2 regions of the Paracoccus versutus genome follow, and region 1 is predicted to be linked to the other one. Evidence: riboswitches for the same ligand, from Rfam matches in the RefSeq annotation. Region 1 holds a riboswitch; the other holds the start of a gene.
The links. Region 1 has a riboswitch for thiamine pyrophosphate ahead of thiD (bifunctional hydroxymethylpyrimidine kinase/phosphomethylpyrimidine kinase). Riboswitches for the same ligand answer to the same signal wherever they lie in the genome.

Region 1 (15,676 bases):
GAGCAGTTCGCGGAATACGGGCTGCCGGTGATCGCCGACGGCATCGGCGGCTTCGCCGGGCCGCTGGCCGGGGTTCTGGCCGGCATGGAATGGGCGGCGGCCGAGGGGGCCGACAGCGTCGTCAGCGTCAGCGTCGATACGCCCTTCCTGCCCGAGGATCTGGTGCATCGGCTGCGCGAGGCGGCCGGCCGCTCGGGCGTGGCCATCGCCGCCAGTCCGGACGACAGCGGGCAGCTGCGCGACCATCCGACCTGCGCGCTCTGGCCGGTGTCGCTGCGCGGCGAGTTGCACGAGGCGCTGGAATCCGGGCTGCACCGGATCGGCCAGTTCGCGGCTGCGCATGATCCGGGACGGGCGGTGTTCGACAGCCGCCCGCTGGACCCGTTCCTGAACCTGAACACGCCCGAGGATCTGGCCCGCGCCGCGCGCCTGGTCTAGCAGGCTGCTGAAAAAGGATTTTGAGAGGGCGACGCAGCGGAAATCGTTCTGGATCCAGCTAATATCGGCCCGAAAATGGGGTATTTTCGGCAAATTTGAAGCGGATTTCCCGGTTCCCCGCCCACGCTGTCCTGTCGCAAGGACTTTTTCAGCAACCTGCTAGACGCCGTAGCGGCGCAGCAGCCGGTGCAGCGCGATGGCGACGAGCCGGGCGAAGATCACCGTCATCACCGACAGCACCAGCAGGGCGGCAAAGACCAGGGCGGTCTTCATCCGGCCGTTGGCATGGATCATCAGCGCGCCAAGGCCGCGGGCCCCGCCCACCCATTCGCCGATCACCGCGCCGATGGGCGCATAGACCGCCGCCAGCCGCAGCCCGGTGGCGAGGCTCGGCAGCGCGGCGGGGATGCGCAGGTGGCGCATGATGCGGGTGCGGCCGGCGCCCATCACCTGCGCCAGGTCCAGCGCCGCCTGCGGCGTGCGCATCAGCCCGTCCAGGAAGGCGCTGGCGACCGGGAAGAACACGATCAGCACGGTCATGGCGATCTTGGGCGCCATGCCGAAGCCCAGCCACAAGGTCAGGATCGGCGCCAGGGCAAAGACCGGGATGGTCTGGCTGAAGGTCAGGATCGGCCGCAGCACGCCGGTCAGTTTCTGCGAAAACCCCATCGCCACCGCCAGCGCCGCGCCCAGGGCCGAGCCGAGGGTGAAGCCCAGCACCACCTCGGCCAGGGTGAAGCCGGCATGGCGGGCGATCTCGGCCTGGTTGATCCACAGCGCGTCGGCCACGGCCAAGGGCGAGGGCAGCAGGAAGGGCGGCATGCCGGCGAGCCAGATGACCCCCTGCCAGAGGGCCAGGATGGTGACGACCAGGGCCGCGACGGTTCTCATGCCATCATCCCCCGCATCAGCTCGGCCTGCAGGGCCAGCACCTCGGGCGCGTCATAGGGGCGGGCGGCGCCTTTCGGGCGCGTGTCGGGCCGGGGCCATTCGGTCAGCCCCGTTTCCCGCAACAGCAGGATGCGGTCGCCCAGCCGTGCCGCCTCGGCCGGGTCATGCGTGACCAGAAGCACCGTGCGGTCGTCGAGCAGGCGCGCTGCCAGATCCTGCATCTGCGCCCGCGTGCGCGCGTCGAGCGCCGAGAAGGGCTCGTCGAGCAGCACCAGCGGCCGGTCCTCGAAAAGCGTGCGGGCCAGGGCGGTGCGCTGGCGCTGGCCGCCGGACAGGTTGGCGGGCAGGTGATGGGCGCGGTCTGCCAGGCCCACGGCCTCGATCAGATGGGCCGCGCGGGCTGCGGGGGCGGCCGGGGGCTTTGCCCCCCGCCGGAGCGGCCCCTCGATGGGGCCGCTCCGGCGTCCCCCAGGATATTTGGACACGAAAGAAGCCCCCAGGCTGCCGCGCAACCGGGCGCCCAGGGTGACATTGCCGGTCACGTCGAGCCAGGGGATCAGGCCGGGATCCTGCGCCATCAGGGCGACCGGGCAGTTGCGCACCACCTCGCCCTCGAAGCGCGCGCCGGTTTCCAGCCCGGCGATCAGGCGCAGGATGGTCGATTTGCCGACGCCCGAGGGGCCGAGCAGGCAGGTCCAGCCACCGAGTTCCAGCACCAGCTCCACCGGCGCGAACAGCGGCGCCTCGCCGACCCAGGCGCGGCCGCGGACCGAGGCCGCGGCGGTCATGCGCGGCCAAGCTCCCAGAAGGCGACCTCGAGCCGGGTGGCGGTGGCAAAGCGCTGCGACAGCGCCGTCCAGCGCGGGCTTTCCTGGGGCGCCGCGCCCAGTCGCTTGCGGATGGCGCTGTCCAGCAATTCGCCGGCCGAGATGCAGGCGGCCTGATATTCGGCGCCGGCATAGGTGTCGATCCATTCGCGATAGGGGGTGTCGGGCGCCGCCTCGGCCTGGAGCCGCAGCCCGATTTCGCCATAGCCCAGCACGCAGGGCATCAGCGCCGCCAGCAGGTCGAGGAAATCGCCCGAATAGCCCGCCTCGAGCACATAGCGGGTATAGGCGATGTTGGTCACCGCCTCTTGCGCATTGGCCAGCACCTCGGGGCCCATGCCGGCGCGGGCGCAGGTCTGGACATGCAGGCCCATTTCGTGATCGAGCAGGGTGTGAACCGTGGCCGAACAGGCCCGCATCTCGTCGAGGTCGCCGGCCTTGACCACCGCCAGCGCCCAGGCGCGCGAGAAGTTCTTCAGGAACAGGTAGTCCTGCACCAGGTAGGTCAGGAAGCAGGATTGCGGCAGCGTGCCGTCGCGCAGCCCCTCGACGAAGGCGTGGCGGGTATAGGCGTCCCATTCCGGCTGCGCGTCGGCGCGCCAGGCGGCGAAGGCGTCTCCGTAGCGGTTCATTCTGCCGCCCCCACGTCCAGCGCCAAGTCCGAGACCGGCAGCACGCCGTCCACCAGCCCGGCCTCGTAGAGGAAGGCCTCGAACCGCGCATAGCGGCCCTGGTCCAGCGCCGCCGGCGATTGCGAGAAGCGCGGCAGCGTGTCCTTCCACGCCTCGGCGTTCAGCTCGTCGCGAAGGTCGGGGGCGGTGGCCGAGAACAGCTCCCAGGCCTCGTCGGGGTGGTTGATCATGTATTGCGCGCCGCGCTCGACCGCGTGCAGCAGACGGCGGGTGCGGTCCAGGTCCAGGTTGGCCGGGTTGGCGACGAAGATCAGCTCGTCATAGGTCGGCACGCCCTGTTCCTCGACGAAGAAGCATTTGCCCTCGGCGCCTTCCAGCCGCATCTGCGTCAGCTCGAAATTGCGATAGGCGCCGATGGTGGCATCGACCTGGCCGGCGATCAGCGCCGGCGAAAGCGACCAGTTCACGTTCACCATCTCGATGTCGTCCATGGTCAGCCCGGCGGTCCCGAGGATCTGGCCGACCAGCGCCTCCTCGACGCCCGAGACGGAATAGCCGATCTTCTTGCCCTTGAGGTCGGCGATCTCTTGCACCGGGCCGTCGGCCTTGACCATCAGGCAGTTCAAGGGCGTGGCGACCAGGGTGCCCACGCGCTTCAGCGGCAGGCCCTCATGCACTTGCAGGTGCAGTTGCGGCTGGTAGCTGATGGCGTAATCGGCCTTGCCGGCGGCGACCAGCTTGGGCGGGTCCGAGGGATCGGCGGGGGCGACGACCTCGACCTCCAGCCCTTCCTCGGCGAAGAAGCCCTTTTCCTGGGCGACGATGATCGGGCCGTGGTCGGGGTTCACGAACCAGTCCAGGATCAGCGTGACCTTGTCCTGGGCCAGCGCCGGCTGGGCCAGGATCGCGAGGGCGGCGGCAAGGGTGAAATGTTTCATCGGTCGTCGTCTCCAAGGGCCAGAAGGGTGATCTCGCCGCTCCAGCGGCGGGCAAGGGCGTCGGCGGCGCGCCAGGAGCGCAGGCCGGAACGGCAGGCCAGCACCACGCGGCCGCCGGGGTCGGGCAGGGGGCCGGTCGCGCCGTAATCGGGCAGGCGCAGCGCGTCCGGGGTGGCCTTGCGCGGGGCCTCGTCCTCGGGGCGCAGGTCGATGACCAGGTCGGCCGGGCGGATTTCCTCGCGGGCGATGAAGCGCGGGCCAGTCGCCTCGGGCGCGGCGTCGAAGCGGAACTGGGTGAAGCGGCCATTGTCGAAGCGGATAAACTCGCCCAGGGGCGAGGGGGCCAGGCCCAGAAGCAGCCGCAGCGCCATCTGCGCCTGGATGCAGCCGAGCATGCCCACCACCGGGCCCAGCACGCCGGCGGTGGCGCAGGTCTGGCCGCTGTCGGGCGGGTCGGGGAACAGCGCGCGCAGGCTGGGCGCGCCCCGGCAGAAGCCGCCGACATAGCCCGCAAGCCCCAGCGCCGAGGCCGAGATCAGCGGCTTGCCCGCCGCCAGGCAGGCGTCGGACAGCGTGTAGCTAGCGGCATAGCTGTCGGCGCAGTCCAGCACCACATCCGCCGCCGCGACCAGCGCGGGGGCGTTCAGCGGGGTCAGGCGCTCCTCCAGCGTCTCGACCCGGACCGAGGGGTTCAGCCCGGCCAGGGCCTGCGCCGCGGCGCGGACCTTGGGCTGGCCCAGATCCGCCATGCGGTAAAGCGGCTGGCGGTGCAGGTTCGATTCCTCGACCGTGTCGGGGTCGATCAGGGTGATGCGGCCGATGCCGCTGCCTGCCAGGTATTGCAGCACCGGCACGCCAAGCGCGCCCGCGCCGACCACCAGCGCATGGGCGGCACCGATGCGGTCCTGCCCCTGGGCGCCGACCTCGGGCAGGACCATCTGGCGGGCATAGCGGTTCATGCCGTCACCCGCAGCCATTCGCGGATGCGGCCCTCGGGGTCGGGGTTCAGCGTAATGTCGGTCACGGCCGAGGCCACGTCGGCGCCAGCGGCGAAAGCCTCGAGCGCGCGGTCCGGGGTCACGCCGCCGATGGCGACCAGGGGCGTCGCGCCGACCAGCCGGCGCCATTCGCGGACCCGGTCCAGCCCCTGCTGTTCCCATTTCATCTTCTTCAGGATCGTCGGCCAGACCGGACCCAGCGCGACGTAATCGGGCCTGAGCGCCAGCGCCCGGTCCAGCTCGGCATGGTCGTGGGTCGAAAGGCCCAGCCGCAGCCCCGCCTTGCGGATCGCGGGAATGTCGGCCGTGTCCAGATCCTCTTGCCCCAGGTGGATGAAGTCGCAGCCCAGGTCGATGGCGGCCTGCCAGTGGTCGTTGACGACCAGCGTGGCGCCATGTTCGCGGCAAAGCTCCTGGCACAGCGCCAGTTCGCCCAGCAGCCGGGCGGGCGGCTGGTCCTTGATGCGGATCTGCACCAGCTTCACGCCCAAGGGCAGGGCGCGGCGCAGCCAGTCGCTGTTGTCGAAGATCGGATAGAAGCGCGGCAGTTTCATCCCAGCACCGCCATTCCGAAGAGCGGGGTCGAGGGCGCGGCCATGTCCCGCGCCTCGATCGCGCCGGCGGCATGGGCCAGCTGGCCCGCCTCGATCGCCAGCGCCATGGCGCTGGCCATGGCCACCGGATCGCCGGCCTTGGCGACGGCGGTGTTCAGCAGCACGGCGTCATAGCCCAGCTCCATCGCCTGGGCGGCGTGGCTGGGCAGGCCGATGCCGGCATCGACCACCAGCGGCACGTCCGGGAAATGCGCCCGCAGGCTGCGCAAGCCGTAAGGGTTGTTCAGCCCCCGGCCCGAGCCGATGGGCGCGCCCCAGGGCATCAGCACCTGGCAGCCCGCGTCCAGCAGCCGGCCGCAGACCGACAGATCCTCTGTGCAATAGGGAAAGACCTGGAAGCCGTCGTCGGACAGGATGCGCGCCGCCTCGACCAGGGCGATCACGTCGGGGCAGAGCGTGTCGTCGTCGCGGATCACCTCCAGCTTGATCCAGGGCGTCTCGAACAGTTCGCGCGCCATCTGCGCGGTCGTCACCGCCTCGCGCACCGAATGGCAGCCGGCGGTATTGGGCAGGACCGGGATGCCCAGATCCTTGATGAGGTTGTGGAAATCCTGGCCGGCGCCGCCTTCGCGCCGCAGGCTGACGGTGGCGATGCCGGCGCGGGATGCGCGGAACGCCTGCGCCATGATCGCGGGCGAGGGGTATTGCGCCGTCCCCAGCATCAGCGGGCTTTCGACCGCGGTTCCGTAAAAGTCCGGCATCTCAGCCCCCCTGCATCGGCGCCACGACTTCCAGCGCGTCGCCATCCTTCAGCGTGGTTTCCGCCCGCGCGGCGGCGGGCAGGAAGGCGCCGTTCAGCGCCGTCGCCACCTTGGCCGCGCCCAGTCCGATCTCGGCCAGCGCGTCCTGCACGGACGGGCCGTTCAGGTCGCGCGCCTCTCCGTTAAGGGTGATCTTCATCCATGAACTCCGGTTTCCGGCCCTCGAGAAGGTAATCGGCGGCCATGCGGGCCACGGCGGGGGCCAGAAGATAGCCGTGGCGGTAAAGGCCGTTTGCGTAAAGCGTGCCGCCGCGCCGGCGCAGGCGGGGCAGGTTGTCCGGGAAGGCCGGGCGCGCATCCGAGCCAAGCTCCAGGATCTCGGCCTCGGCAAAGCCGGGATGCAGGGCATAGGCGGCCGACAGCATCTCGACCGCCGAACGGGCGGTGACGCGATACTTGCCGCCGGTCTCCAGCATGGTGGCGCCGATCATGTAGACGCCATCGCCGCGCGGCACGAGGTACAGCGGGATGCGCGGATGCAGCAGGCGGATGGTGCGGGTCAGGGTCACTTCCGGGCAGCGGATCACCAGCATCTCGCCGCGCACGCCGCGCAGGTCGGCCAGTTCGTCCTTGGCCGCCAAGCCGCGCGCGTCCACCACAAGGCCGGTGGGCGTCCCCTCGGTCTCGATCTGGATGCCGCGTTCCTCCAGCCGGTCGCGCAGCGCCAGCAGGGCGGCGCGCGGGTTCAGGTGCGCCTCGGTCGCGAAATGCAGCCCGCGCGGGAAGCGGCCGGACAGTTCCGGCTCCAGCGCCGCGATTTCGTCGCCGTTCACCGGCTGATGCGCCTCGGTCAGCCGGGCGAAACGGTCGAGTTCCGCCCGGTCGCGCGAGGGCGCCAGCACCAGCGTGCCGCGGCGGATGACCTCGGCCCCGTTCGCCTGCCACCAGTCGGCGGCCTCGACGCCCAGGCGCAGCACCACCGGCTCGGCGCTTTCGGCCTCGCAATAAGGGGCGAGCATCCCGCCCGCGCGCCAGCTGCAGGCTTGCGATCCGGGCTTGCCGGCCGGGTCGATGATGCGCGGCAGGGTGCCGCGCTGGGCCAGTTCGGTGGCGATGCAAAGCCCCATCACCCCGGCGCCAAGGATGGTGATCTGGTTCATGCCTGCCCCCAGAGCGCGTGGAAATGATGCACCGGGCCATGGCCCAGCCCGACCGACAATTCGTCGGCGCGGGCGATGGCGGCCTGCAGCCAGCCATGGGCGCGGGTCACGGCCTGCGCCACCGTCATGCCCTGCGCCAGCCCGGCCGCGATGGCCGAGGAAAGCGAACAGCCGGTGCCATGGGTGTTGGGCGTCTGCTGCCGCGGCGCGGTCAGGACCAGCGGCTCGGGACCGATCAGCAGGTCGGTGCAGCTGTCCTCGGTTGCGTGGCCGCCCTTCATCAGCACGTTGGCGGCGCCCAGAGCGCGCAGCGCCTCGCCCTGCTGGCGCATTTCCTCGGGGGTCGCGGCGGCGGCAAGGTCCAGCAGGCGCGCGGCCTCGGGCAGGTTGGGGGTCAGCACGGTCGCCAGCGGGATCAGCTGCTCGCGCAGCGCCGAGACGGCCTCGTCCGGCAAAAGCGCGTCGCCGGATTTCGCCACCATCACCGGGTCCAGCACCACCGGGACCGGGTTGTCCGCCAGCAGCGCCGTCAGCCGGCCGGCGACGACCGTGATCGCATCCACGCCGCCGACCATGCCGATCTTGACCGCGCGCACGTCCAGGTCGCCGAAGACCGCGTCGATCTGGGCGGCGATCATGGCGGGGCTGACGGGTTCGACCGCGGCGACGGTGCGGGTGTTCTGCGCGGTGATCGCGGTGATGACCGAGGCGCCATAGACGCCCAGCGCCGAAAAGCTTTTCAGATCGGCCTGGATTCCGGCGCCGCCGCCGCTGTCCGAGCCGGCGATGGTCAGCGCGATGGGATGGGGCTGCAATCCCGACATGGCCCGCCTTTCGTTTCGGCCGGGCACGCGGACGCTGGGCGGATGGGTGGCGGCCTGGGATTGCGGGCCGCGTCACTCTACCCTTCCCTACGCCGGCATGACCCGGATCAGGTTCGATGGGTCGGTGCCCGGCACCTCTCAGCCCCGTGCGGGGCTCCCCAAGTGTATGAGTCTTCCGCGCGACACTAGGCTCCGGCGCCCCGTATTGCAAGGGCCGCGCGCGGCCGGCCCCTCGCTGTCGCGGATCCGTCGGCCTTGCCGGCAGCATGGCGGGGCGCGCGGCGCGGTTTTCGGGCTTTACAGCGCCGGGATTTCCGGCCGATCTGGGCGCGGCGAAATGCGGAAGGATGCGATGAAAAGCGTGATCTTCGACCTGGGCGGGGTGCTGATCGACTGGGATCCGGCGCTGGCCTTTGCGGATGTGTTCACCAGCCGGGCCGAGGCCGAGGCCTGGATGGCCCGCATCGACTTTCCCGGCTGGAACCGGATGCAGGACGGCGGGCGCAGCTTTGCCGAGGGGCTTGCCGCCGCCCGCGCCGCCCATGGCGACGAGGCGCGCCACCTGGCCGGCTATCTGGCGGCTTTCCCCGTCACCATCGAAAAGACCGTGCCGGGCAGCTGGGCGATTGCCGAGGCGCTGCTGGCCCGCGGGGTGCCGCTTTATGCGCTGACCAACTGGTCGGCCGAGACCTGGCCCCATGCGCTGGAACTGCATTCCCGGCTGGGCGGGCTGTTCGCCGACATCCTGGTCTCAGGCCAGGTCGGCGCGCTGAAGCCCGAGCCCGCGATCTTTCGGCTGCTGATGGACCGTAACGGGCTGCGCCCCGAGGACTGCATCTTCATCGACGACAGCCCGGCCAATGTCGAGGGCGCCCGCGCGCTGGGCATCGACGCGATCCGCTTTACCAGCGCCGAGGCGCTGGGCGAGGATCTGGCGCGGCGCGGGGTGTTTTGAGGGGGCGGCTAGTCCGCTTTGCGGGACCGGAGCGGTCATTCGCAGCCTGCATGAGCAGGAGAAATCTATCAGCAAAGACCTCACGTTGGCATTTAAGAAAGCAACTCAATTAAAACACTGCTTTTAATAAGATACGATAGTCCAGCATGTGCGCCCGACCCATCCGCAACCTTTATGTGGCCAGCATTCACGCCAATCATTTTACTTCCTCGAAATCCGCCGCCGTAAGTAATGCCGGCGCCAGACTGAAGTCCTCTATCTAAAGTAAAAACAGGTGAGCCAGAATAGCCGCCCCATGAGAATCCCTCAATTGCAATGCGCCTTGCGTCGCCGCTGAGACCATGCCCGATAAAATTCTGCGATGGATCACTTGCCACCCACCCGGTTCGCATTACCGGCTGATTAGACGCTCCATGATACACTGGGAAAGCCACAATGTCGGAGATATCTACCTCGGAAAAGTCGGCGTCTGCCGCTAAGTAGCTTTCCTCAATCGGTACCACGCTGCCTGGCAACGCTCCGTCAATTCTGACATTGCTCAGATCAACCACGGCAACATCTTCCTTCTCATTTTTTGGAAACAGAATCTGTGGTGGGCTAAAGGAAAAATCAAACGGCAGCAGATTTCCGTCACAATATCCCGCAGCGACTACCTTTCTCAAAGCCCAATTTTTCTTGCGGGGGTCACTGTAGCTTGCATCGAAGACATGCCTGTTTGATACAAGATACAACTTTCCGGCGCTTGTCCTTAGGAAAAATGCCGTACCGGAAGCAGACTTCTCGTTACCGTATTCGTCAAAATACACAGAAACCCTCGTTGCGCTGTACAAGTGCTTCCGGGTCAGCGGGTGATACATATTCACGCCTCAAATGTTCTGAATGGGTTCACGATACAGATTGCTGCGTTTTCCTCGTGAGTCGCAAACAACGCTTTGAATTCCAGGAGGTTGAACGTGCGTCTAGGTAGTGCGGCTACGGTTCGGCCGTCCGCTTCGGGCTCAAACCACCGCCCCAGCCCACCTATCCCACCAGCTTCGCCACGTGGCGCAGCGCCAGCAGGTAGCCGTGGATGCCCAGGCCGGCGATCACGCCCTCGGCGCGCAGGCTGACATAGGAATGGTGCCGGAAGCTCTCGCGCTTGTGGACGTTCGAGATATGCACCTCGATCACCGGACCGTCGAAGGTGTTCAGCGCATCCAGGATCGCGACCGAGGTGTGGGTGAAGGCCGCCGGGTTGATGACGATGGCCTGGGCCGATCGCCGCGCCTCGTGGATCAGGTCGATGATCGCGCCCTCGTGGTTCGACTGGTGGAAGGCGATCTCCAGACCAAGCTCGGCCCCCAGCGCCCGGCAGTCGCGTTCCACGTCGGACAGCGTGGTGCTGCCATAGATCTCGGGCTGGCGCTGGCCCAGAAGGTTCAGGTTCGGGCCGTTCAGGACATAGACGGTGGGCATGGGCGTTCTCCGGCAGATCGGGGGCAATCTAGCCCAGTTCGGCCAGAAAGATATAGCCCGCGCCGTAGATCGTCTTGATCAGGCGCGGGTTCTTGGGATCCTCGCCCAGCTTGGTGCGCAGGCGCGAGATGCGCACGTCCATCGCCCGGTCGAAGCTTTCCCCCGCCGTGCCGCCCAGCGTTTCCAGCATCTGCGCGCGCGAGATCAGCCGGCGCGGATTGTCCAGGAACAGGCGCAAGACCTCGGCCTCGGCATGGCTGATCGGGGTCTCGGCGCCTTCGGGCGAGGTGAGCGTGTAGCGGTCGAAATCGGCCGACCAGCCGGCAAAGCGGACCTGCTGGCGGCCGGGGCCGGTCTCGCGCTGGGGCTTGCGCAGCCGGGCGCGGATGCGGGCCACGACCTCGGCCGGCTCGAAGGGCTTGATGATGTAGTCGTCGGCGCCAAGCTCCAGCCCGGTCACGCGGTCCTGCACCTGCGCCCGGCCCGAGATGATGATGATCGCCGCGCCGGATTCGCTGGCCAGCCGGTGGACCAGCGCCAGCCCGTCGCGGTCGGGCAGGCCCAGGTCGATCAGGCAGGCATCGGGCTGGATGCGGCGCAGCGCCGCCTCGAACTCGGTGGCGCGGGCGAAGCCCTGGGTGCGAAAGCCCGCGTCTTCCAGCGCCGCGGATAGCAGGCGGCGGATTTCGGGCTCGTCGTCGAGAATGGCGATCAGGGGGGCGTCAGTCATCTGTCTCTGCCATGGCCACGGCCAGTTCGGTGTCGCCAAAGGGCTTGGTCAGGACCGGGCAGTCAAGCCCCGATCTGCGCGGATCGCCCGGCGGCAGCGCCGTCATCAGCACCAGCGGCAGGCCGCGGCCCCGCAGATCCGCCCCCGAACCGTCGCCCAGTTGCAGGTCGGAGAGGATCATGGTCAGCCCGGCCAGGTCGGTCAACCCGCGCGCCTCGGCCAGCGAGCCGGCCTCGATCACCGAATGGCCCTGGGCGGTCAGCATCTCGCGGATATGGGCGCGGATGGCGTCGTCATCCTCGACCAGCAGCACCAGTTGCGGGCGGGCGGCGCGCAGCGGCAGGCGGATGGTCACCTGCGCGCCGCCGCCCTCGGCATTGCCCAGCCGCAGGGTGCCGCCCGCCAGCTTGATCTGGTCATAGACCATCGACAGGCCAAGGCCGGTGCCCTGGCTGCCCTTGGTGGTGAAGAAGGGCTCGGTCGCGCGCGCCAGCGCCTCGTCGGAAAAGCCGGGGCCGGTATCGGCGACCGCGATCTCCAGCCAGCGGCCGGCGGGCCGGACGGTGACGCCGATGCGCCCGCGGCCCCGCATGGCGTCGCGCGCGTTCAGGATCAGGTTGAGCAGCACGTCCTGAAGCACGCCGGGGTCCAGCATCACCCGCGCCGGCAGATCGCCGATGCGGGTGTCCAGCGTGACGCCCGCGCCCAGCGTCGGCCGGGTCATCGCCGCCAGGTCGTCCAGCATGGCGCGCAGCCCGACCGGCTGCGGCTGGTGCTCGCGCCGGCCGGTCAGCGCCGAGATGCCGTCGAGCAGCCGCACCCCGCGCCGGGCGGCGGCCAGCGTGGCCTGCACGTCCTCGGCCTGTTCGGGCGGCAGTCCGGCGCGGGCCAGCCGGCCCTGCAGGCCCAGGATGATGGTCAGCAGGTTGCCGAAGTCATGCGCCAGCCCCGAGGTCATCTGCGCCGCCACCGCGCGCTTGGCGGCATGGGTCAGCGCCTCGCGCGCCTGCACCTCGGCGGTGACGTCGGTGGACAGGATATAGACGCCGCGCCCGTTCTGGTCGGGGGTCAGCGCGATGCGGATGCGCCGACCCGAGGGCGGGTGCGTGATCTCGAACACCTGCGGCTGGCCGGCGATGGCGCGGTCCAGGTGCGGGCGGATGCGGGCGAAGGTCTCGGCGCCCAGCACGGTTTCGCATTGGCAGCCGATGATCGAGCGATTCGCGCCTGGAAACACCATCGAGATCTGGTTGTTCGAGAAGGTATAGCGATAGTCGCGGTCCATATGCGCGATATGGGCCGGGACCATGGCGGTGACATGGCGGGTGCGGGCCTCGGATTCGGTCAGGATGCGCTTGGCCTCCTCCAGCGCGGCATTGGTCGCGGCCAGGGCGCGGTTCGCGGCCGACAGCCGCTCGGCATTCTCCAGCACCAGCTCCGAGAGTTCCTCGGACCGGGCGCGCAGCAGCGCTTCCTGCCGCTTGATATGGGTGATGTCGGTATAGACCGCGATCCAGCCGCCCTGGCTGAGCGGCGCCCCCTCGACCGAGATCCAGCGGCCGTCGGCGCGCTTTCGTTCCATGTAATGCGGCTGGAAGGTGCGGGCCTGGTCGACGCGCTCGCGAATCGCGGCCTCGGGGTCGTCCTGGGGGCCGTATTCGCCGCGATGGACCAGGTAGCGGATCGTATCCTGGAAGGTGGCGCCGGTGCGGGTCAGCTCGTCCGGCAGGCCGAACATCGCCTGATAGGGGCGGTTGCAGACCGCCAGCCGCAGGTCGGCGTCGAAGATCGAGATCGCCTGCTGGATCAGGTTCAGCCCCGAGCGGGTCAGTTCGGCGTGCCGGTCGTTCGTGGGCGTGACCATTCCTGGCATTGCGCGGTCCCTGTAACAATTCGTAGGATTCAGGAAAAACTGACGCAAGGATTGCCGCAGTAAGCTGAGATTGCCAGAGGGAAGAGGAGCCCTGACGGCAAGGGGAGGAACCATGCAGAACGCTGAGGCGGCCCAGGCCGGTTTGCAGTCGATTCCAGCGTTGCTGGCGCGCAATGCCGAACGCTTCGGCAACCGGCCCGCCTATCGGGAAAAGGAATTCGGGATCTGGCAAAGCTGGACCTGGGCCGAGGCCGCGGACGAGATTCGCGCCCTGGCGCTGGGCTTCCTGGTGCTGGGCCTGAACCGCGGCGATCACGTCGCCATCATCGGCCGCAACCGCCCGGCGCATTACTGGGCCATGGTCGCGGCGCAGATGTGCGGCGCGGTGCCGGTGCCGCTGTATCAGGACGCGGTGGCCGAGGAGATGGCCTATGTGCTGGACCATTGCGGCGCCCGCTTCGTCGTCTGCGGCGACCAGGAACAGGTGGACAAGGTGCTGGAGGTCGGCGCCCGTGCCCCTTCGGTCGAGCATGTGGTCTATACCGACAAGCGCGGGATGCGGAAATACGACCATTCCCGCATGAACGCGCTGGCCGATGTCCAGGCCGAGGGCCGCGCCGCCCAGCAGCGGCTGGGGCACGAACTGGACGCGCGCATCGCCGAACTGGGCTATGACGATACCTGCGTGATGCTGTATACCTCGGGCACCACCGGCAAGCCCAAGGGCGTGGTGCTGTCCAATCGCAACATCATCGAGACCGGCAAGAACACCGCCTCCTTCGACCACCTGACCGCGCGCGAGGAAGTGCTGGCCTATCTGCCCATGGCCTGGGTCGGCGACTTCATCTTTTCGGTCGGGCAGGCCTATTGGGCCGGCTTCACCGTGAACTGCCCCGAGGGCGCGCATACGATGATGACCGACCTGCGCGAGATCGGGCCGACCTATTTCTTCGCCCCGCCCCGCGTCTTCGAAGGCCAGCTGACCTCGGTGATGATCCGCATGGAGGATGCCGGCCGCTTCAAGCGCTGGCTGTTCCGGCATTACATGGAGATCGCCCGCCGCGTCGGCCCGGCGCTTCTGGACGGCAAGCCGGTCGGCGCGCTGGACCGGCTGCGCTACGGCCTGGGCAACCTGCTGGTCTATGGGCCGCTGAAGAACACGCTGGGCTATTCCCGCATCCGCGTCGGCTATACCGCGGGCGAGGCGATCGGGCCCGAGATCTTCGATTTCTACCGTTCGCTGGGCATCAACCTGAAACAGCTCTACGGCCAGACCGAGGCCAGCGTCTTCATCACCCAGCAGCCGGACGGGCAGGTGCGCTCGGACACGGTCGGCGTGCCCTCGCCCGGCGTCGAGCTGAAGATCGCCGAAAGCGGCGAGGTCTTCTATCGCTCGCCCGGCACCTTCGTCGAATATTACAACAATCCCGACAGCACCGCCTCGACCAAGGATGCCGAGGGCTGGGTGGCGACCGGCGACGCCGGCTTCTTCGAGGAGGCGAGCGGGCACCTGCGCATCATCGACCGCGCCAAGGATGTGGGCCGCATGGCCGATGGCCGGATGTTCGCGCCGAAATATGTCGAGAACAAGCTGAAGTTCTATCCGAACATCCTGGAGGCGGTGGTCTTCGGCGCCGGCCGCGACATGTGCACGGCCTTCATCAACATCGACCTGACGGCGGTCGGCAACTGGGCCGAGCGCAACAACATCGCCTATGCCAGCTACCAGGAACTGGCCGGCCATCCGCAGGTCTATGCGACGATCAAGCAGCATGTCGAGGCGGTGAACGAATCCGTCGCCGCCGACCCGATGCTCTCGGGCTGCCAGATCAGCCGCTTCCTGGTGCTGCACAAGGAACTCGACCCCGACGACGGCGAGATGACGCGCACCCGCAAGGTGCGCCGCAACATCATCGCCGAGAAATATGCCGACCTGATCGAGGCGCTCTATGACGGCCGCGACACGGTCAGCACCCGCACCGAGGTGACCTACGAGGACGGTCGCAAGGGCGAGATCCGCGCCACGCTGAAGATCGAGGACGCCCGGACCTTCCCGACCCAGACCATGCAGAAGGTGGCCGCGGAATGACCATGCAAGAAGGCTATACCACCGCCGACGGCCGCCAGATCGGCGGGGTGCTGATGGATCTTCGCAACATCACCCTGCGCTTCGGCGGCGTGACGGCGATCAAGGACATCAGCTTCGACATCCGCGAGGGCGAGATCCGCGCCATCATCGGCCCGAACGGCGCCGGGAAATCCTCGATGCTGAACGTGATCTCGGGCTTCTATGTCCCGCAAGAGGGCGAGATCTGGTTCGAGGGCAAGCGTCGCCCGCCGATGAAACCCTATGAGGTGGCGCGGCTGGGGCTGGCCCGCACCTTCCAGAACATCGCGCTGTTCGACGGCATGTCGGTGCTGGACAACATCATGACCGGGCGGCTGAACATGATGAAGGCGCCGATCTGGAGCCAGGCGCTGTGGTGGGGCCGCGCCGAGCGCGAAGAGGTCGAGAACCGCGAGCAGGTCGAGAAGATCATCGACTTCCTGGAAATCCAGAACATCCGCAAGACGCCGGTCGGCCGGCTGCCTTACGGCTTGAAGAAACGCGTCGAACTGGCCCGCGCGCTGGCGGCCGAG
Region 2 (15,676 bases), 1.2 Mb from region 1:
GGCGGGGGCGGCGGCGGGCGCGCCGGCGGCAAGCGCCGCGACCACGCCGTCGATCACGCCGGGCGACACCAGCGGGCGGGCGCCGTCATGGATCAGCACATGGGTCACGCCGCTGCCTTCCAGGCTTTCCAGCGCCGCGCGCACGCTGTCGCTGCGCGTCGCGCCGCCGGCGACCAGCACCACCGGGCCGGCAAGCTCGGCGAGGCCGCGCGCCATGTCCTCGGGCGCGAGCGTCACCACGATGCGCGGGAAGCCGGAAAAGGCGGCGATGCTGCGCTCGAGCACGCTTTGCCCGGCCAGGCCGCGCCATTGCTTGGGCAGGCCCTCGCCTGCGCGGGTGCCGCGGCCCGCGGCGGTGATGATGGCGGCATATGTGGCGGGTATCGTCATGGCCGCCAGATGTAGGTCAGCCGCCGCCCCGAGGCAATCGCCGCCGGTCAGGCGTTTCGTCGCGGCCAAAAGACGCAGCCGGTAGTGGCCCATGGCGCGGCTTGTGCTTATAAGGACGGCCATGTGCCGCCTGCCATTCAGCCAAGGATTCCCGTCATGACCGATCCCGCCGTCACCGATCTTTCCAAGGATGCCGCCGCCCGCGCCGCGGTGGCGCTGGTCGAGCCGGGGATGCGGCTGGGGCTGGGGACCGGCTCGACCGCGGCGATCTTCGTGCGCCGCCTGGCGCAGCGGGTGCAGGAGGAAGGCTTTGCGCTGCGCTGCGCCGCGACCTCGAAGGCGACGGCGGAGCTGGCGACCGCGCTGGGGCTGACGGTCGAGGACCTGGACGCCATCGGCTGGCTGGACCTGACCATCGACGGCGCCGACGAGGTGGACCCGGACCTGAACCTGATCAAGGGCGGCGGCGCGGCGCATCTGCGCGAAAAGATCGTCGCCACCGCCTCGGACCGCATGGTGGTCATCGCCGACCAGGGCAAGGTGGTGGACCGGCTGGGCGCCTTTCACCTGCCGGTCGAGGTGATTCCCTTTGGCTGGCAGGCGACCAGGACGCTGATCCAGCGCGCGCTGGACCGGCTGGAGCTGACCCAGCGCCCGATCCTGCTGCGCAAGCGGGCCGATGCGCCCCTGCGCACCGACGAGGGCAACCTGGTGCTGGACCTGGCGCTGGAATCGATCCCCGATGCCGAGGCGCTGGCGGCCGAGCTGTCCGCGATCGCCGGGGTGGTTGAACACGGGCTGTTCCTGAATATCTGCGAGCTGGCGATCATCGGCTGCCCGGACGGGTCGGTGGTGGAGTTGCGGCGCGAGGACATGGCATGAAATTCGACTACGACCTTTTCGTCATCGGCGGCGGCTCGGGCGGGGTGCGCGCGGCGCGGATCGCGGCCAGCGAATACGGCGCCCGCGTCGGCCTGGCCGAGGAAAGCCGCATGGGCGGCACCTGCGTCATCCGCGGCTGCGTCCCCAAGAAGCTGATGATCTTCGCCTCGCAAGCCGGCGCCGCGGCGGCCGAATCGCGCGGCTACGGCTGGCAGGGCGCGGGCGAGGGCCGCTTCGACTGGGCCGAGTTCCACGGCAAGCTCCTGCGCGAACTCGACCGGCTCGAGGGCGCCTATACCTCGGGGCTGGTGAATGCCGGGGTCGAGGTCCACATGCAGCGCGCCCGGCTGCACGACGCGCATACGGTCGAGCTGGCCGACGGCCAGCGCCTGAGCGCCAAGCATATCCTGATCGCGGTCGGCGGCCGGCCGCAGCGCCCCGACATTCCGGGCAAGGAACTGGGGCTGATCTCGGACGACCTGTTCACGCTCGACAGGCTGCCGGGCCGGGTGCTGGTGGTGGGCGGCGGCTTCATCGCCTGCGAATTCGCCACCATCCTGCAGGGCCTGGGCAGCGCCACCGTGCTGGCCTATCGCGGCGATGCGGTGCTGCGCGGCTTCGACGCCGAGATGCGCCGCCATGCCACCGAGCAGCTGCGCGCCATCGGCGTCGACGTGCGGCTGGGCACCAACCCGGCGCGGCTGGACCGCGAGGGGGCGGGCGTCCGCGTCACCTTCGAGGACGGCGGCAGCGAGATCTTCGACGCGGTGATGTTCGCCACCGGCCGCGCGCCCTATACCAAGGGGCTGGGGCTCGAGGAGGCCGGCGTCCGGCTGGGCCGCAGGGGCGAGATCGCGGTGGACGAATGGTCGCAAAGCTCGGTGCCGTCGATCTATGCCGTGGGCGACGTGACCGACCGGGTGAACCTGACCCCGGTCGCGATCCGCGAAGGGCACAGCTTTGCCGACACGGTCTTCGGCGCCCGGCCGCGCAAGGTCGACCACCGGCTGGTGGCCAGCGCCGTCTATACCCGCCCGCATGAGGTGGCGACCATCGGCCTGACCGAGGAAGAGGCCGAGGCCTGCGGTCCCGCCGACATCTATGTCGCCAGCTTCAGGCCCATGCGCTCGCTTTTCGCCGGCTCGGATGCGCGGGCGGTGATGAAGCTGGTGGTAGACGGCGAGACCGACAAGGTGCTGGGCTGCCACATCTTCGGCCCCGAGGCGGGCGAGATGATCCAGATGATCGCGATTCCGCTGGGCATGGGCGCGACCAAGGCCGATTTCGACGCCGCCATCGCCGTGCATCCGACGCTGGCGGAAGAGCTTGTGACCATGCGCAAGCCTTCGCGCCGCGTGGGGGCGGCAAAAATGGACAAACCCGCCGCATCGGCTTGATTTTCCGGCCGAAGGCACCAGTTTCAACCAGACAGACATCAAGCGAGGCACGAGAGGTATGGCAGGACAAGGCCCCTGGGGCGGCGGCGGAGATGACGGCAAGGGCGGCAAGCAGCCGCCGCAAGGGGGCGGCCAGCCCCCCTGGGGCAGTCCGGGCGGCGGCAGGGACGACCGGCCGCAGGGTCCGCGCCGCGGCGACCAGATCCCCGAGATCGAGGAACTGGTGCGCAAGGGCCAGGACCGGCTGCGGGTGCTGATGGGCGGCAAGGGCGGCGGCGGTGGCAACCGCGGCGGCGGCCCGCGCCGGCCGCAGGGCCCGCAATTCCAGATGAGCCGCGGCACCTGGGGCATCGCGGCGCTGGCCGTGCTGGCGGTCTGGGCCTTTTCCAGCTTCTACACCGTCAAGCCCGAGGAACGCGCGGTCGAGCTGCTGTTCGGCAAGCCCGTGGGCACCGGCGAGCCGGGCCTGAACTTCGCGCCCTGGCCCGTCGTCACCGCCGAGGTGGTGCAGGTCTCGGGCGAGCGGACCACGGAGATCGGCACCGGCCGCGCCGGGCCGATGGATTCGGGGCTGATGCTGACCCGCGACCAGAACATCGTGGACATGGCCTATCAGGTGGTCTGGAACATCTCGGACCCCGAGAAATTCCTGTTCAACCTGGCCGATCCCGACGACACCATCCGCGCCGTCTCGGAATCCGCCATGCGCGACATCGTGGCGCGTTCGGAACTGGCGCCGATCCTGAACCGCGACCGCGGCGCCATCGCCGACGACCTGAAGCTGGCGGTGCAGAACACGCTGAACGACTACGAGGCCGGGATCAACGTGCTGCGCGTCAACCTGGACCGCGCCGACCCGCCGCGCGAGGTGATCGACAGCTTCCGCGAGGTGCAGGCCGCCCAGCAGGAACGCGACCGGCTGGAGAAAGAGGCCGACGCCTATGCCAACCGCGTGCTGGCCAGCGCCCGAGGCGAGGCCGCCGCCGTGATCGAACGCGCCGAGGCCTATCGCGCCGAGGCGGTGAACAACGCCGAGGGCGAGGCCGCGCGCTTCAACTCGGTCTATGACGAATATGTCAAGGCGCCGGAGGTCACGCGCCGCCGGATGTATCTGGAAACCATGGAGAAGGTTCTGGGCGGGGTGAACAAGGTCATCCTCGATGGCGAGGCCGGGCAGGGCGTGGTGCCCTATCTGCCGCTGGATCAGCTGCGCAGCGGGGCCTCGGGCTCCGGCAACACCAATACCGGCGGGGGGAACCAGTGATGAACCGTGCAATCTCGCTTCTGGCGCTGCCCTTCCTGGTCGTGGTGGCGGTCCTGGTCATCGCCGCGCTCTATATCGTCGACGTGCGCGAAAAGGCGCTTGTCCTGCGCTTCGGCGAGGTGGTCGAGGTGCGCGAGGAGCCGGGCCTGGGCATCAAGGTGCCCTTCCTCGACAACGTGGTGAAATATGATGCCCGCATCCTGGGCCTGCCGACCCCGCCGATGGAGGTCACGCCGCTGGACGACCGCCGCCTGGTGGTCGATGCCTTCGCGCGCTGGCAGATCACCGACGTGGTGCAGTTCCGCCGCGCGGTGGGCTCGGGCGGCATCGAATTCGCGCAGCGCCGGCTTGAGCCGATCGTGACCAATGCGATCCGGCAGGTGCTGGGCTCGGTGCCCTCGACCACGGTGCTGTCGGACGACCGCACGCCGCTGATGAACCGCATCCGCGACCTGGCCCGCGACGACGCCCGCGACCTGGGCATCCGCGTCATCGACGTGCGCCTGACCCGCACCGACCTGCCCGAGCAGAACCTGACCGCGACCTATGCCCGGATGCGCGCCGAGCGCGAGCGCGAAGCCGCCGACGAGATCGCCCGCGGTGGCGAGGCCGCGCAGCGCGTCCGCGCCGCCGCCGACCGCACCGTGGTCGAGCTGACCTCGGAAGCGCGCAAGCGGGCCGAGGTGGTGCGCGGCGAGGCGGATGCCCGCCGCAACGCCATCTATGCCGACGCTTTCGGCCGCGATCCCGAGTTCTTTGCCTTCACCCGCTCGATGACCTCCTATGAGCGGGCGCTGAAGGGCGAGAACAGCTCGCTGGTGATCCAGCCCCAGGGCGAGTTCTTCGACTACCTGCGCAATGACGGCGCGGACCGGGCCAATCCGGTGCCGGTGCCGCCGCCCGCCGCCACCGAGCCCGAGTCGGAGGAGGAGCCGCAGACCGAAGGCGCGCTGCAACCGGGCGAGACCCCGGCGCCGGCCGAAACCGACCGCACCGGCCAGCCCCTGGGCTCCAGCGCCGGGGTGACGCTGACGCCGCTGCCGGAATCGCTGGCCAGCCCGCCGCAGGAAGAGCCGGTGGTGCCGCCCGCCCCGACGCCGGCCCCGGCCGACTGATCCGCGGGACGAACAGCGCAAATGGAAAGGCGGGACGCGGCTTGCGTCCCGCCTTTTTCATGCCGGGGGCCGGCGGTCATTCCAGGCCGATGAGCTTGCTGTCCTGCCGCTGTTCCTCTTCCGACAGTTCGCGCTGCCATTCCCGCCAGATCGAGACCAGCAGCGCCATCAGCACCGGACCGACGAACAGCCCGACGATGCCCATGGTCTTGACCCCGCCGATCAACCCGAAAAAGGTCGGCAGGAAGGGCAGCTTGACCGGACCGCCGACCAGGACCGGGCGGATGGTCTTGTCCACCACGAACAGCTCGCAGGTGCCCCAGATGAACAGCGCCGCCCCGGCAAAGGGCGTGCCGCTGGCCACCAGATAGGCCGAGACCAGGGTGAAGGACAGCGGCGCGCCGCCGGGGATCAGCGCCATGAAGCCGGTGATGACGCCGAATGTCACCGGCGAGGGCACGCCGGCCAGCCAATAGGCGATGCCCAGGATCACCCCTTCGCCGATGGCGATCAGCGTCATGCCGGTCACGGTCGAGCTGATGGTGGCGGGCACCACGCGCGACAGCCGGCTCCAGCGGTCGGGCAGGATGCGGCGGCCGACCTGGTCGATCTGCGCCACGATCCTGTCGCCGTCGCGGTAAAGCACGAACAGCGTGATCAGCATGAACAGCAGCGTCAGCGCCAGATGGAAGGCCAGCGTGCCCGCCGTCACCGCACCGCGATAGATCGCGCCGATGTTCGAGCCGCTGACCAGCTGCACGATCTCGCTGATGCCGCCGGGGCGGCCGACATAGGTCTGCCAGTTCTCGTCCAGCCAGTCGCCGACCTGCGGCAGCTCGACCATCCAGCCCGGCGTCGGCGCGCCCGAGCTGTTGACCACGATCGCCCAGTTGATCCAGTCGCGCAGCTCGCGGAAGGCATAGATCAGCGCCATGGCGATGGGGATCAGCAGGAAGCAGACCAGCACCAGCACCAGCAGCGTGGCCGCGCCGGTGCGGCCCAGGTTCAGCTGGTGGGCCGCGCGCTCGCGCAGGGGCCAGCTGGCCAGCGCGATCACCATGGCCGCCAGCACCGGCACCAGGAAGCCGTGGAAGAAGTAGATCGAGGCCGCCACGATGGCCAGCAGCAGCCAGCGCGCGGCCGAGATATTGGTCAGCAGGGGCGGCCGGTGCAGGCGCAGACCGACCTGTTTCGGGCTTTGCTGCAGGGCGGCGGCGGCGGGGTTCGGCTCGGTCTTGGTCGTGGGTTTCGGCATTTCGCCTGTCGTCATGGTTCCCGGTCCTGACTGCGGGCGGCTCGCGCGCCCGCCCTGTCGCAACGAGATAACATCTGGCCCCCGGCTGCAAGACGGAATGCCGCCTCGGGCCCGGCCGCTCCCGGATTTCCCGGCTCACGATCCTGTGGGCGGCGCGTGACAGCCGCGGCCATCCGCGCTAACCTTGGCGCCACCAAGGGGAGCCCCGGCAAGGGGCTGAGAAACCGCTGGCCCGGTGCGACCTGCAACGGGCGGCGCGGTGACCCTTTGAACCTGACCCGGATCATGCCGGCGGAGGAATGGGAATGACGCACCTGCCTTTTGCCGGCCTCACCGCGAGGCCGCCGCACCGACGGTCTCGCCCCCAAGCCATGAGGGCATGATGACCGAAAGTTTCTTTGAGACCCTGCGCCGGGAATGCGCGACGGAATGGTCCGCCGCCGTCGGCCACCGCTTCGTGCGCGAAGTTTGCGACGGCAGCATCGCGGATGCGGCGATGGCGCGCTACCTGGTGCAGGACCACCGTTTCCTCGACGCCTTCCTGACGCTTCTGGGCGCCGCCATCGCCTCGGCCGACCGTTTCGAATCGCGGCTGCGCTTCGGCCGCTTCGCCGGCATGGTCTCGGGCGAGGAGAACGACTATTTCCTGCGCGCCTTTGCCACGCTTGGCGTAGGCGAGGCGGACCGCGCCGCCATTCCCGACAGCGCCCCTACCGCGGGTTTCCAGGCGCTGATGCGCGAGGCGGCCGAGACGCGCGCCTATCCCGCCGTTCTGGCGGTGCTGAACGTGGCCGAGGGGCTCTATCTCGACTGGGCCATGCGCGCGACCCAGCCGCTGCCGGCGAATTTCGTCCATGCCGAATGGATCACGCTGCACGACAATCCCTTCTTCCGCGATTTCGTCGGCTTCCTGCGCGACGAATTCGACCGGGCGGGCCCCGAGGCCGCAGAGCAGGCGCGGGACTTCTTCCGCCGCGCCGTCACGCTGGAACTGGCGTTTTTCGACAATGTTTTCGCTGCTTAGCGATCAATCCTCGATGATTTCTATCTCGGGCGGGCTGCCGGGCGGCCCGCTTTCGCGATAGTCCAGCACGATGCGCGCCAGTCCGGCCGGGGCCAGGCGCTGGGAGGTGTGGCGCATCTCGGCCAGGCTCCACCAGCGGAATTCGCGGATGGTGGCGGCTTCGGGCGCGTCCTGGATCGCCGGGGTGAAGCCGGGGGTCTCGACCAGGAAATAGTCCTCGGACTGCCGCCAGCGCTGCCGGTGCAGCGTCATGGTCACGCGGCGCCGCCAGACCAGCGGGCCCAGGGCGGGCAGGGCCAAGCCCAGCTCCTCGGCCAATTCGCGGCGCAGGGTCTGTTCCGGCGTCTCGCCCGGCTCGGTGCCGCCGCCGGGGGTGATCCACCAGTCGCCGCCGCCGTAATCGACCCGCATCAGCAGCACCCGGTCCTCGGGCGTCAGCAGAATGACCCGCACGGCCTGCCTGTCGATGATCCGCATGTTCCTTGCCCTGAAAACGCCCGGCCTGCCGGGCTAGCACATGCCCGGCCAAGGGCGGCGTGGCCTGCGGCCTCCGCGATCGGGAAAGCTCGCCCGACGCGATATGCCGGCTCCCGCCGCGCGCCTCTGCGCCCGCGAAATGGAAAAGCCCCGCCGGGGCGGGGCTTTCCATGGCATCGCGCTCAGTTGCGCTCCTTGTCCACCATCTTGCCCTTGGAGATCCAGGGCATCATGCCGCGCAGCTTCTCGCCGACCTTCTCGATCTGGTGTTCGTCGTTGATGCGGCGGGTCGCCTTGAAGAAGGGCTGGCCCACGGCGTTCTCCTGCATGAAGTCGCGCACGAACTTGCCGGTCTGGATGTCGGTCAGCACCGCCTTCATCCGCGCCTTGGTCTCTTCATAGGGCAGCACGCGCGGGCCCGAGACGTATTCGCCATATTCCGCGGTGTTCGAGATCGAATAGTTCATGTTGGCGATGCCGCCCTCGTAGATCAGGTCCACGATCAGCTTCACTTCGTGCAGGCATTCGAAATAGGCCATTTCCGGCTCGTAGCCGGCCTCGACCAGGGTTTCGAAGCCCATGCGGATCAGCTCGACCAGGCCGCCGCACAGCACCGCCTGCTCGCCGAACAGGTCGGTTTCGCATTCCTGGCGGAAGTTCGTCTCGATGATGCCCGAGCGGCCGCCGCCGATGGCCGAGCAATAGCTCAGGCCGATGTCCATGGCCTTGCCGGTGGCGTCCTGATGCACGGCGACCAGGCAGGGCACGCCGCCGCCCTTGACATATTCGCCGCGCACGGTGTGGCCGGGGCCCTTGGGCGCCATCATGATCACGTCCACGCCGGGCTTGGGCTCGATCAGGCCGAAATGCACGTTCAGCCCGTGGGCAAAGGCGATGGCCGCGCCTTCGCGCAGGTTGTCATGCACGTATTTGCGATAGGTCTCGGCCTGCAGCTCGTCGGGCATGGTGAACATGATCAGGTCGGCCCAGGCGGCGGCCTCGGCGATGCCCATGACCTTCAGCCCCTCGGCTTCGGCCTTCTTGGCCGAGGCGGAACCCTCGCGCAGGGCGACGACCAGGTTCTTGGCGCCGGAATCGCGCAGGTTCAGCGCATGGGCATGGCCTTGGCTGCCATAGCCCAGCATGGCGATCTTCTTGTCCTTGATCAGGTTCACATCGCAGTCGCGATCGTAATAGACACGCATCGGGATCTCCCTCGTTTCGATGCGAGGGTTCTAGCAGCGTTCCGATGGCAGTTCTGTGCAATCTTCGCGGATATGCTGGAGTTTTGGCGACAATCATGCCAAGAATGCCATAAAGGTGAAAAATTCATGCCCGACGCGACCGACCGCCGCATCCTGCGCCAGCTTCTGGCCGATCCCGACATCGCGAACGCCGAGCTGGCCGAGCGGGCAGGGGTCACGCCGGCCAGCCTGTGGCGCCGGCTGGAACGGCTGCGCCAGGCGGGGGTGATCTGCGCCACCGAAGCCCGCATCGACTGGCGCAGGCTTGGCTACGAGGTGCAGGTCAGCCTGCGCTTTACCCTGGACAAGACCCATCCCCGCGCCTTCGACGAGTTCATCGCCGCCGCCCGGCGCGTGCCCGAAGTGACCGAGATCCAGACCTTCCTGGGCTCGGTCGATCTGCGGCTGTCGGTGATCGCCCGCGACATGGCGCATTGGCAGCAGCTCTATCGCGAAAGCATCCTGACCCTGCCGCATGTGGCCGACAGCGATGCGCTGATGCTGGTCTCGACCATCAAGGACGTGCAGGAGCTGCCGCTGTGAGTTTTCACCCCGATGCGACGGATCTGGCGATCCTGCGGCTTCTGGCCGAGGATGCGACGCGCGGCGCGGCCGAGATCGGCCGGACCCTGGGCCTGACCCAGCCCGCGGCCTGGCGGCGCATCCGCCGGCTGACCGAGGCGGGGGTGGTCGCCGGGCGCCGGGTGGTGGTGGACAAGCCCGCCCTGGGCTTCGGCGTCACCGTGTTCCTGGGCATCCGGCTGGCCGCCAAGGGCCGCGTCAGCCTGGAGGATTTCGAGCGCGCAGTGACGGCGATCCCCGAGGTGCAGGTGGTGCAGCATGTGCTGGGGCAGTTCGACTACCGCCTGCGCATCCATGCCCGCGATATCGCCGATTTCGAGCGCATCCTGCGCCGCCGCATCATGACCCTGCCCGGCGTGGGCCAGGTCGAGGCCAATGTCATGCTTTCAGAAGAACGCCGGCTGGGGCCGCTTTAGCCCGGCGGCTGTCGGGCCCGCGCATCTGGAAACGCAAGCTTGCCGCGGGAATGTGACCGGCCGCGCGGCCTCGCACCCGCTATGCAGCGGTACAGGTTGCCCAAGCGGTCCGGCTTGCAGGGAGGGCGGAATGCCAAGGCGGAATGCCAAGGCGGAATGCCAAGGCGGAATGCCAAGGCGGAATGCCAAGGCGGAATGCCAAGGCGGAATGCCAAGGCGGAATGCCAAGGCGGAATGCCAAGGCGGAATGCCAAGGCGGAATGCCAAGGCGGAATGCCAAGGCGGAATGCCAAGGGCGCCTGGTCCTGCCGGACCATGGCGCCCTTGTTGCTTGGTGGCGGCGAACCCCTCGGCCGGTGAAGGTCGGCGAGGTCAGGGGCCGAGGACCCGGCAGCTTTGCTGCCGCGCGGCGATCCGGCCGCAGGCGAGTTCCGCGGTTTCCCGGTTCATCCCGACGAAATTCGCCTCGAATCCCCGCTTGGTATTGGCGACGCGGCTCAGCGCGCTGCCAAGCGCGCCGCTTTCCTGAAGCGCGGTTTTCAGCAGCATCTGCTCGGCCTCGTATTGCGAACGGAACAGGCCCAGCGAGACGCCCCAGCCCTTGCCGCCCGAATCCGATCCGCGGGCGACGATCTCGGTCGGCGCGGGCGCGGCATCCTCTTCGGGGTCGAGCGAGGCGAGGATGATCGTCTCGGACCGCTGCGCCGGGGCCGGCGAGGCCAGCAGCGCCATGCTTTCCGGCTGCGGTTGGGTCGCCTGCACGAACAGCGAGGGCGAGCCCGCCGCCGGCGCGGAAAGCCCGGCCGAACGGTCGTCGCGCGGCGCCGGGGCAGGGCGGACGGCATTCACCGGCACGGCCGCGGGTTCCGAGGCATCGCCTTCTTCCGGCCGCGCCTCGGGCCGGGCGGCGCGGGCCAGCAGTTCGGGATCGGTCGCGACATTGGCGAACTGGCCGGTGCCGGGCTTGCGCGCCGGCCGGGCGCTGGCGGCAAGGGAGCTGCCGCTGCGGGCAGGGGCCGGTGCCGCGGCCGCCTGGGCGCGCGAGACCGCGGCCGAGATCGCCGCCGGCGTCACCACCGCCACGGTCGAGGCTCGCGCCACCGGACGGTCCGAGCTGGCAAGCCGCACGGTCGTTGCCTGCTGCGGTTCGGTGCGGGCGACCTGCACGGTGCGGCGCACCTTCTTCTCGGCCACCAGCTGCGGCGGCGCGGGCTTCACCTCTCGCACACGAGTGGGGGCCTTTCCGAAGCCGGCGTCCAGCAGCTGGGCCATGACCTGGTTGCGATGCGCCGTCGAGGTGCCGCCCAGCACCGTGGCGATGATCCGCTTGGAGCCGCGCTTGGCCGAGGCGGTCAGGTTGAAGCCCGCCGCCCGCGTATAGCCGGTCTTGATGCCGTCCGCGCCCTCGTAGCTGTCGAGGAAGCGCTTGTTGGTGCTGGCGACGGTGGCGATCCCCGCATCGGCCGAGCGGCGCGAGAAGATCGAGTAATATTGCGGGAAATCGTAGAACAGTCGCCGCCCGAGGACCGTCATGTCGCGGGCAGTGGAATAATGCCCCTCGGCCGTCAGGCCGTTGGCGTTGCGGAAATGCGTGTTGCGCATGCCCAGGGCACGGGCCATCTGGGTCATCTGCGCGGCGAATTTCGCCTCGGATCCCGCCAGCCCCTCGCCGATCACCGTGGCCGCGTCATTGGCGGATTTCACCGCCGCCGCGCGGATCAGGTAGCGCAGCTCGATCCGCTGGCCCGGCTTCAGCCCCAGCCGCGAGGGCGGTTGCGCGGCCGCATGGCTGGACACCAGGAACTTGCTGTCCAGCCGCACCTGCCCGCGCTCGACGGCGCTGAAGGCCATGTAGAGCGTCATCATCTTGGTCAGCGAGGCCGGATGAAGCCGCGTATCCGCGTTCTGCGCATAGATTTCCTGCCCGGTGCGCGCATCCATGACGAAGGCCGCGAAGGGGGCGGCGGCCACCGCCATGGGCAATGCCCAGGCGAATAGGATCATCAGTCCCAAGCGGACTTTTCTGGTGATTCTGCTCACTGTCCCGGTCTCTTCTGCCTCTGAGGGTCCGTTCATTATGCGGGCCCTTCATTAATGAAATGACAATAACACGCATTCCCGTGTTCGGAAACCGCAAGTTTGCGCCCATGCCGCGCAATCTGCCGCAGGTTGCCGGGGCTTTCGCATCCCGGCGGCGGGGGCGGGGCTTATCAAGCGCGGGGAAAGGCTCTATATTCGGTCCCAGAACCGTCCATATCCTGATACGAGCGTCGTGACCAAACCGCAGATGACCAACCGACCTGGGGACCGCGAAGAGGTCGAACTGGGGGTCAAGACCAGACCCCGCACGCAGCGGCCTCCGATGTACAAGGTATTGCTGCTGAACGACGATTTCACGCCGATGGAATTCGTCGTGCATGTGCTTGAGCGGCTGTTCAACATGAACCACGCCCAGGCGATCGAGATCATGCTGACGGTTCATCGCAAGGGGGTGGCCGTCGTCGGCGTCTTCTCGCACGAGATCGCCGAAACCAAGGTGGCGCAGGTCATGGAACTGGCCCGCCGCCAGCAGCATCCGCTGCAATGCACCATGGAAAAAGAGTAGAAATTGGCTGGATCACGGCTGGAACTTGTCTTTGGCGGCACGCCGCCCGAAGGGCGCATGCTGCTGATCGGCGCGGGCGCCGCGACCGATCTTTCGTCCTTCGATCCCGCCCGCGTGCAGATCGTGCAGGGCTTTTATCCCGACCACCGGGCGCTGAAATCGCGTGGCTACGACGTCGAGACGGCGGCCTCGGGCGATTTCGACGGCGCCGTGGTCTTTTTGCCGCGGGCGCGGGCCGAGGCGCGGGCGCGCATCGCCGAGGCCGCGGCGCGGCTGGCGCCGGGCGCCTCGCTGTGGATCGACGGGCAAAAGACCGACGGCGTCGATGCGGTGATGAAGGAGATGCGCGCCCTGGCCCCGGTGGACGAGGTCCAGTCGCGCGCCCATGGCAAGATCTTCCGGGTGACGCTGCCCCAGCCGGGCTGGCTGCCCGAGGGCTGGGCGGCGCAGGATCACCCGGCCGCGCCCGGCATGGTGACGCGGCCGGGCGTGTTCTCGGCCGACGGGCCGGACCCCGCCTCGCAGGCGCTGGCGGCGGCGCTGCCCGAGAAACTGCCGACCCGCATCGTCGACCTGGGCGCGGGCTGGGGCTGGCTTTCGGCGCAGATCCTGACCCATCCCGGCGTCGAGCTGCTGCACCTGGTCGAGGCCGATGCCGCGGCGCTGGATTGCGCGCGGCGCAACATTGCCGATCCGCGCGCGCGCTTTCACTGGGCGGATGCGCTGGATTTCCGCCTGCCCGAGCCGGTGAACGGCGTGATCATGAACCCGCCCTTCCACGAGGGGCGGGCGGCCGACCCGAGGCTCGGCGCCGGCTTCATCCGCGCGGCGGCGGGGCTGCTGACCGGGGCAGGGCGGCTGTGGATGGTGGCCAACCGCCACCTTCCCTATGAGCAGGCGCTGCGCGAATGCTTTGCCGAAGTCACCGAGCTGGGCGGAGACGCGCGGTTCAAGATCCTGACCGCCTCGGGCGCGCGGCGCGGCGGAGCCGGGCGGCCCCAGTCGAAAGGCCCGCAGTCGAAAGCCCCCCTGTCGAGAGCGAGGAAAAGATGAGCCTGTCCATCCAGGGCAAGACCGCCATCGTGACCGGCGCCGCCCGCGGCATCGGCCTGGCCATCGCCCGCCATTTCGAAGAGGCGGGCGCCAATGTCATGTTCGCCGACAGCGACGAGGCGGCGCTGATGACCGAACTGGGCGACCAGGCCGCGGCCGAGGGGCCGGTGCGCGCCTTTGCCGGCGACCTGGGGCAGAAGCTGACGCTGGCGAACCTGGTCTCGGCCACCATCGACGCCTTCGACCGGGTGGACATCCTGGTCAATGCGCATCGCATGGTGCAGGGCTGCGACCCGCTGACGGTGAACGACGACCTTCTGGGCGACATGCTGCGCCAGAACATGAGTTCCGGCCTGCGCCTGTCGCAGATGGTCGCCAAGCGGATGATGGCCCAGGCCGAGGAGGCCGGCGAGGAGGCGATCCAGCACGGCGCCATCGTCAACGTCACCTCGCTGGCCGCCGACTGGCCGCAGCCGCAGATGCTGGCCTATTCCATCGCCAGCGCGGCGCAGGCGCAGGCGACGCGCTCGCTCGCCTCGGCCCTGGCGCCCAAGCGGATCAGGGTGAACGGCGTCGCCTTCGCCAGCATCATGTCGAACAACCTGCAGCTGAAGCTGCGCGAGGATCCGGGCCTGCGCGACCGCATGATCGCGGCGACGCCCCTGGGCCGGATCGCCGGGGCGGACGAACTGGCGGCGACGGTGCAGTTCCTGGCCAGCGAGGCGTCGAGCTTTGTCACCGGGCAGATCCTGCGCGTCGATGGCGGCCGCAGCCTGGGCGACCCGCTGGCGCCCGGCGTCTACTGAGCGTTATCCGTCCTTTTCGGGATAGGCGGCCTTGCAGGCGTCGACCGCGGCGCGGGCGGCGGGCATCAGCGCCTGCTTGCGCGCCAGCAGGTTGTCGCGCTTGCGCGTCTCGGCCGCCGGGTCGATCGGCACCCGGTAGCGCTCGGTATCGGCGACGTCGCGCAGGCAGGGGCGATAGCCCAGCCGGCGGTTGCCGTCCTTGTCCACCCAGACATAGCGGCAATCTTCCCATTGGGTGCGCATCACCGTGCGCTCTTCCCAGGCATAGCCGCGCGCCAGATTGGCCTCGACCTCGGCCAGCAGGTTCGAGACGGTGCGATATTCACGGGTGTTGCGGCTGATGCATTGCTCTTGCGGGGTTCCGCAGGATGCGACAACCAGAACAGGCATCAGGGCAAGCAGGATGTTGCGGGTCATGGCCGGGATCTCTAGTTGTTTCGTCCGAAGCATAAGCCCGTCCCCCAGGTGGGGCAATTCACGAATGCGGAGGCAAGCCCATGGAAATGCACGATGAGCGACAGAAGGCCGCGGCCTGGTTCCGCGAGCTGCGCGACCGCATCGTGGCCGCCTTCGAGGCGCTGGAGGATCGCGGCCCCGGCAGCGCCGCGCCCGGCCGTTTCGAGGTCCGCGAGACCCGGCGCGGCGAGGATGGCGGCGGCGGGCTGATGTCGGTCATGCGCGGGGGCCGGGTCTTCGAAAAGGTCGGCGTGAACTGGTCGGCGGTGCATGGCGAACTGTCCCCTGCCGCCCGCCAGGCCATGGCGGCCCGCGGCGTGCCGGGGATCGAGGCGGACCCGCGCTTCTGGGCCTCGGGGATCAGCCTGGTCGCGCATATGCAGAACCCGCATGCGCCGGCGGTGCACATGAACACGCGCATGTTCTGGACGCCGGGCGCCTGGTGGTTCGGCGGCGGCGCCGACCTGAACCCCTGCCTGGAATATGCCGAGGATACCGCGCATTTCCACGCCACCCTGCGCGCTGCCTGCGCCCCGCATGGCGCCGATTACTACGACCGCTTCAAGGCCTGGGCGGACGAGTATTTCTTTGTCCCGCATCGCGGAAGGGCGCGGGGCGTCGGCGGCATCTTCTATGACGACCTGAACAGCGGCGACTGGCATGCCGATTTCGCCTTTACCAGGGCGGTGGGCGAGGCTTTCCTGCCCGCC

Region 2: another riboswitch for thiamine pyrophosphate. It lies ahead of E3U25_RS13605 (TenA family protein); the one in region 1 lies ahead of thiD (bifunctional hydroxymethylpyrimidine kinase/phosphomethylpyrimidine kinase).

What each region holds. Positions count from the first base shown of each region.
Region 1 is NZ_CP038197.1:1,745,143-1,760,818, reverse strand. Features, by position in the region: gene mobA (molybdenum cofactor guanylyltransferase MobA) at 1-438, shown strand, start outside; gene E3U25_RS19985 (ABC transporter permease) at 598-1,329, opposite strand; gene E3U25_RS19980 (ABC transporter ATP-binding protein) at 1,326-2,117, opposite strand; gene tenA (thiaminase II) at 2,114-2,788, opposite strand; gene E3U25_RS19970 (ABC transporter substrate-binding protein) at 2,785-3,726, opposite strand; gene E3U25_RS19965 (HesA/MoeB/ThiF family protein) at 3,723-4,685, opposite strand; gene E3U25_RS19960 (thiamine phosphate synthase) at 4,682-5,278, opposite strand; gene E3U25_RS19955 (thiazole synthase) at 5,275-6,039, opposite strand; gene thiS (sulfur carrier protein ThiS) at 6,041-6,238, opposite strand; gene E3U25_RS19945 (FAD-dependent oxidoreductase) at 6,222-7,199, opposite strand; gene thiD (bifunctional hydroxymethylpyrimidine kinase/phosphomethylpyrimidine kinase) at 7,196-8,023, opposite strand; TPP riboswitch at 8,091-8,194, opposite strand; gene E3U25_RS19935 (HAD family hydrolase) at 8,376-8,978, shown strand; gene E3U25_RS19930 (trypsin-like serine peptidase) at 9,071-9,784, opposite strand; gene aroQ (type II 3-dehydroquinate dehydratase) at 9,999-10,433, opposite strand; gene E3U25_RS19920 (response regulator transcription factor) at 10,462-11,163, opposite strand; gene E3U25_RS19915 (PAS-domain containing protein) at 11,156-13,027, opposite strand; gene E3U25_RS19910 (long-chain fatty acid--CoA ligase) at 13,149-15,125, shown strand; gene E3U25_RS19905 (ABC transporter ATP-binding protein) at 15,128-15,676, shown strand, end outside.
Region 2 is NZ_CP038197.1:513,925-529,600, forward strand. Features, by position in the region: gene E3U25_RS13575 (bifunctional 2-C-methyl-D-erythritol 4-phosphate cytidylyltransferase/2-C-methyl-D-erythritol 2,4-cyclodiphosphate synthase) at 1-390, opposite strand, end outside; gene rpiA (ribose-5-phosphate isomerase RpiA) at 538-1,272, shown strand; gene gorA (glutathione-disulfide reductase) at 1,269-2,669, shown strand; gene hflK (FtsH protease activity modulator HflK) at 2,728-3,933, shown strand; gene hflC (protease modulator HflC) at 3,933-5,048, shown strand; gene E3U25_RS13600 (AI-2E family transporter) at 5,125-6,318, opposite strand; TPP riboswitch at 6,490-6,620, shown strand; gene E3U25_RS13605 (TenA family protein) at 6,686-7,327, shown strand; gene E3U25_RS13610 (NUDIX hydrolase) at 7,331-7,804, opposite strand; gene ilvC (ketol-acid reductoisomerase) at 7,987-9,009, opposite strand; gene E3U25_RS13620 (Lrp/AsnC family transcriptional regulator) at 9,136-9,591, shown strand; gene E3U25_RS13625 (Lrp/AsnC family transcriptional regulator) at 9,588-10,046, shown strand; gene E3U25_RS13630 (D-alanyl-D-alanine carboxypeptidase family protein) at 10,419-12,023, opposite strand; gene clpS (ATP-dependent Clp protease adapter ClpS) at 12,334-12,651, shown strand; gene E3U25_RS13640 (class I SAM-dependent methyltransferase) at 12,655-13,704, shown strand; gene E3U25_RS13645 (SDR family NAD(P)-dependent oxidoreductase) at 13,701-14,510, shown strand; gene E3U25_RS13650 (hypothetical protein) at 14,514-14,927, opposite strand; gene hemF (oxygen-dependent coproporphyrinogen oxidase) at 15,008-15,676, shown strand, end outside.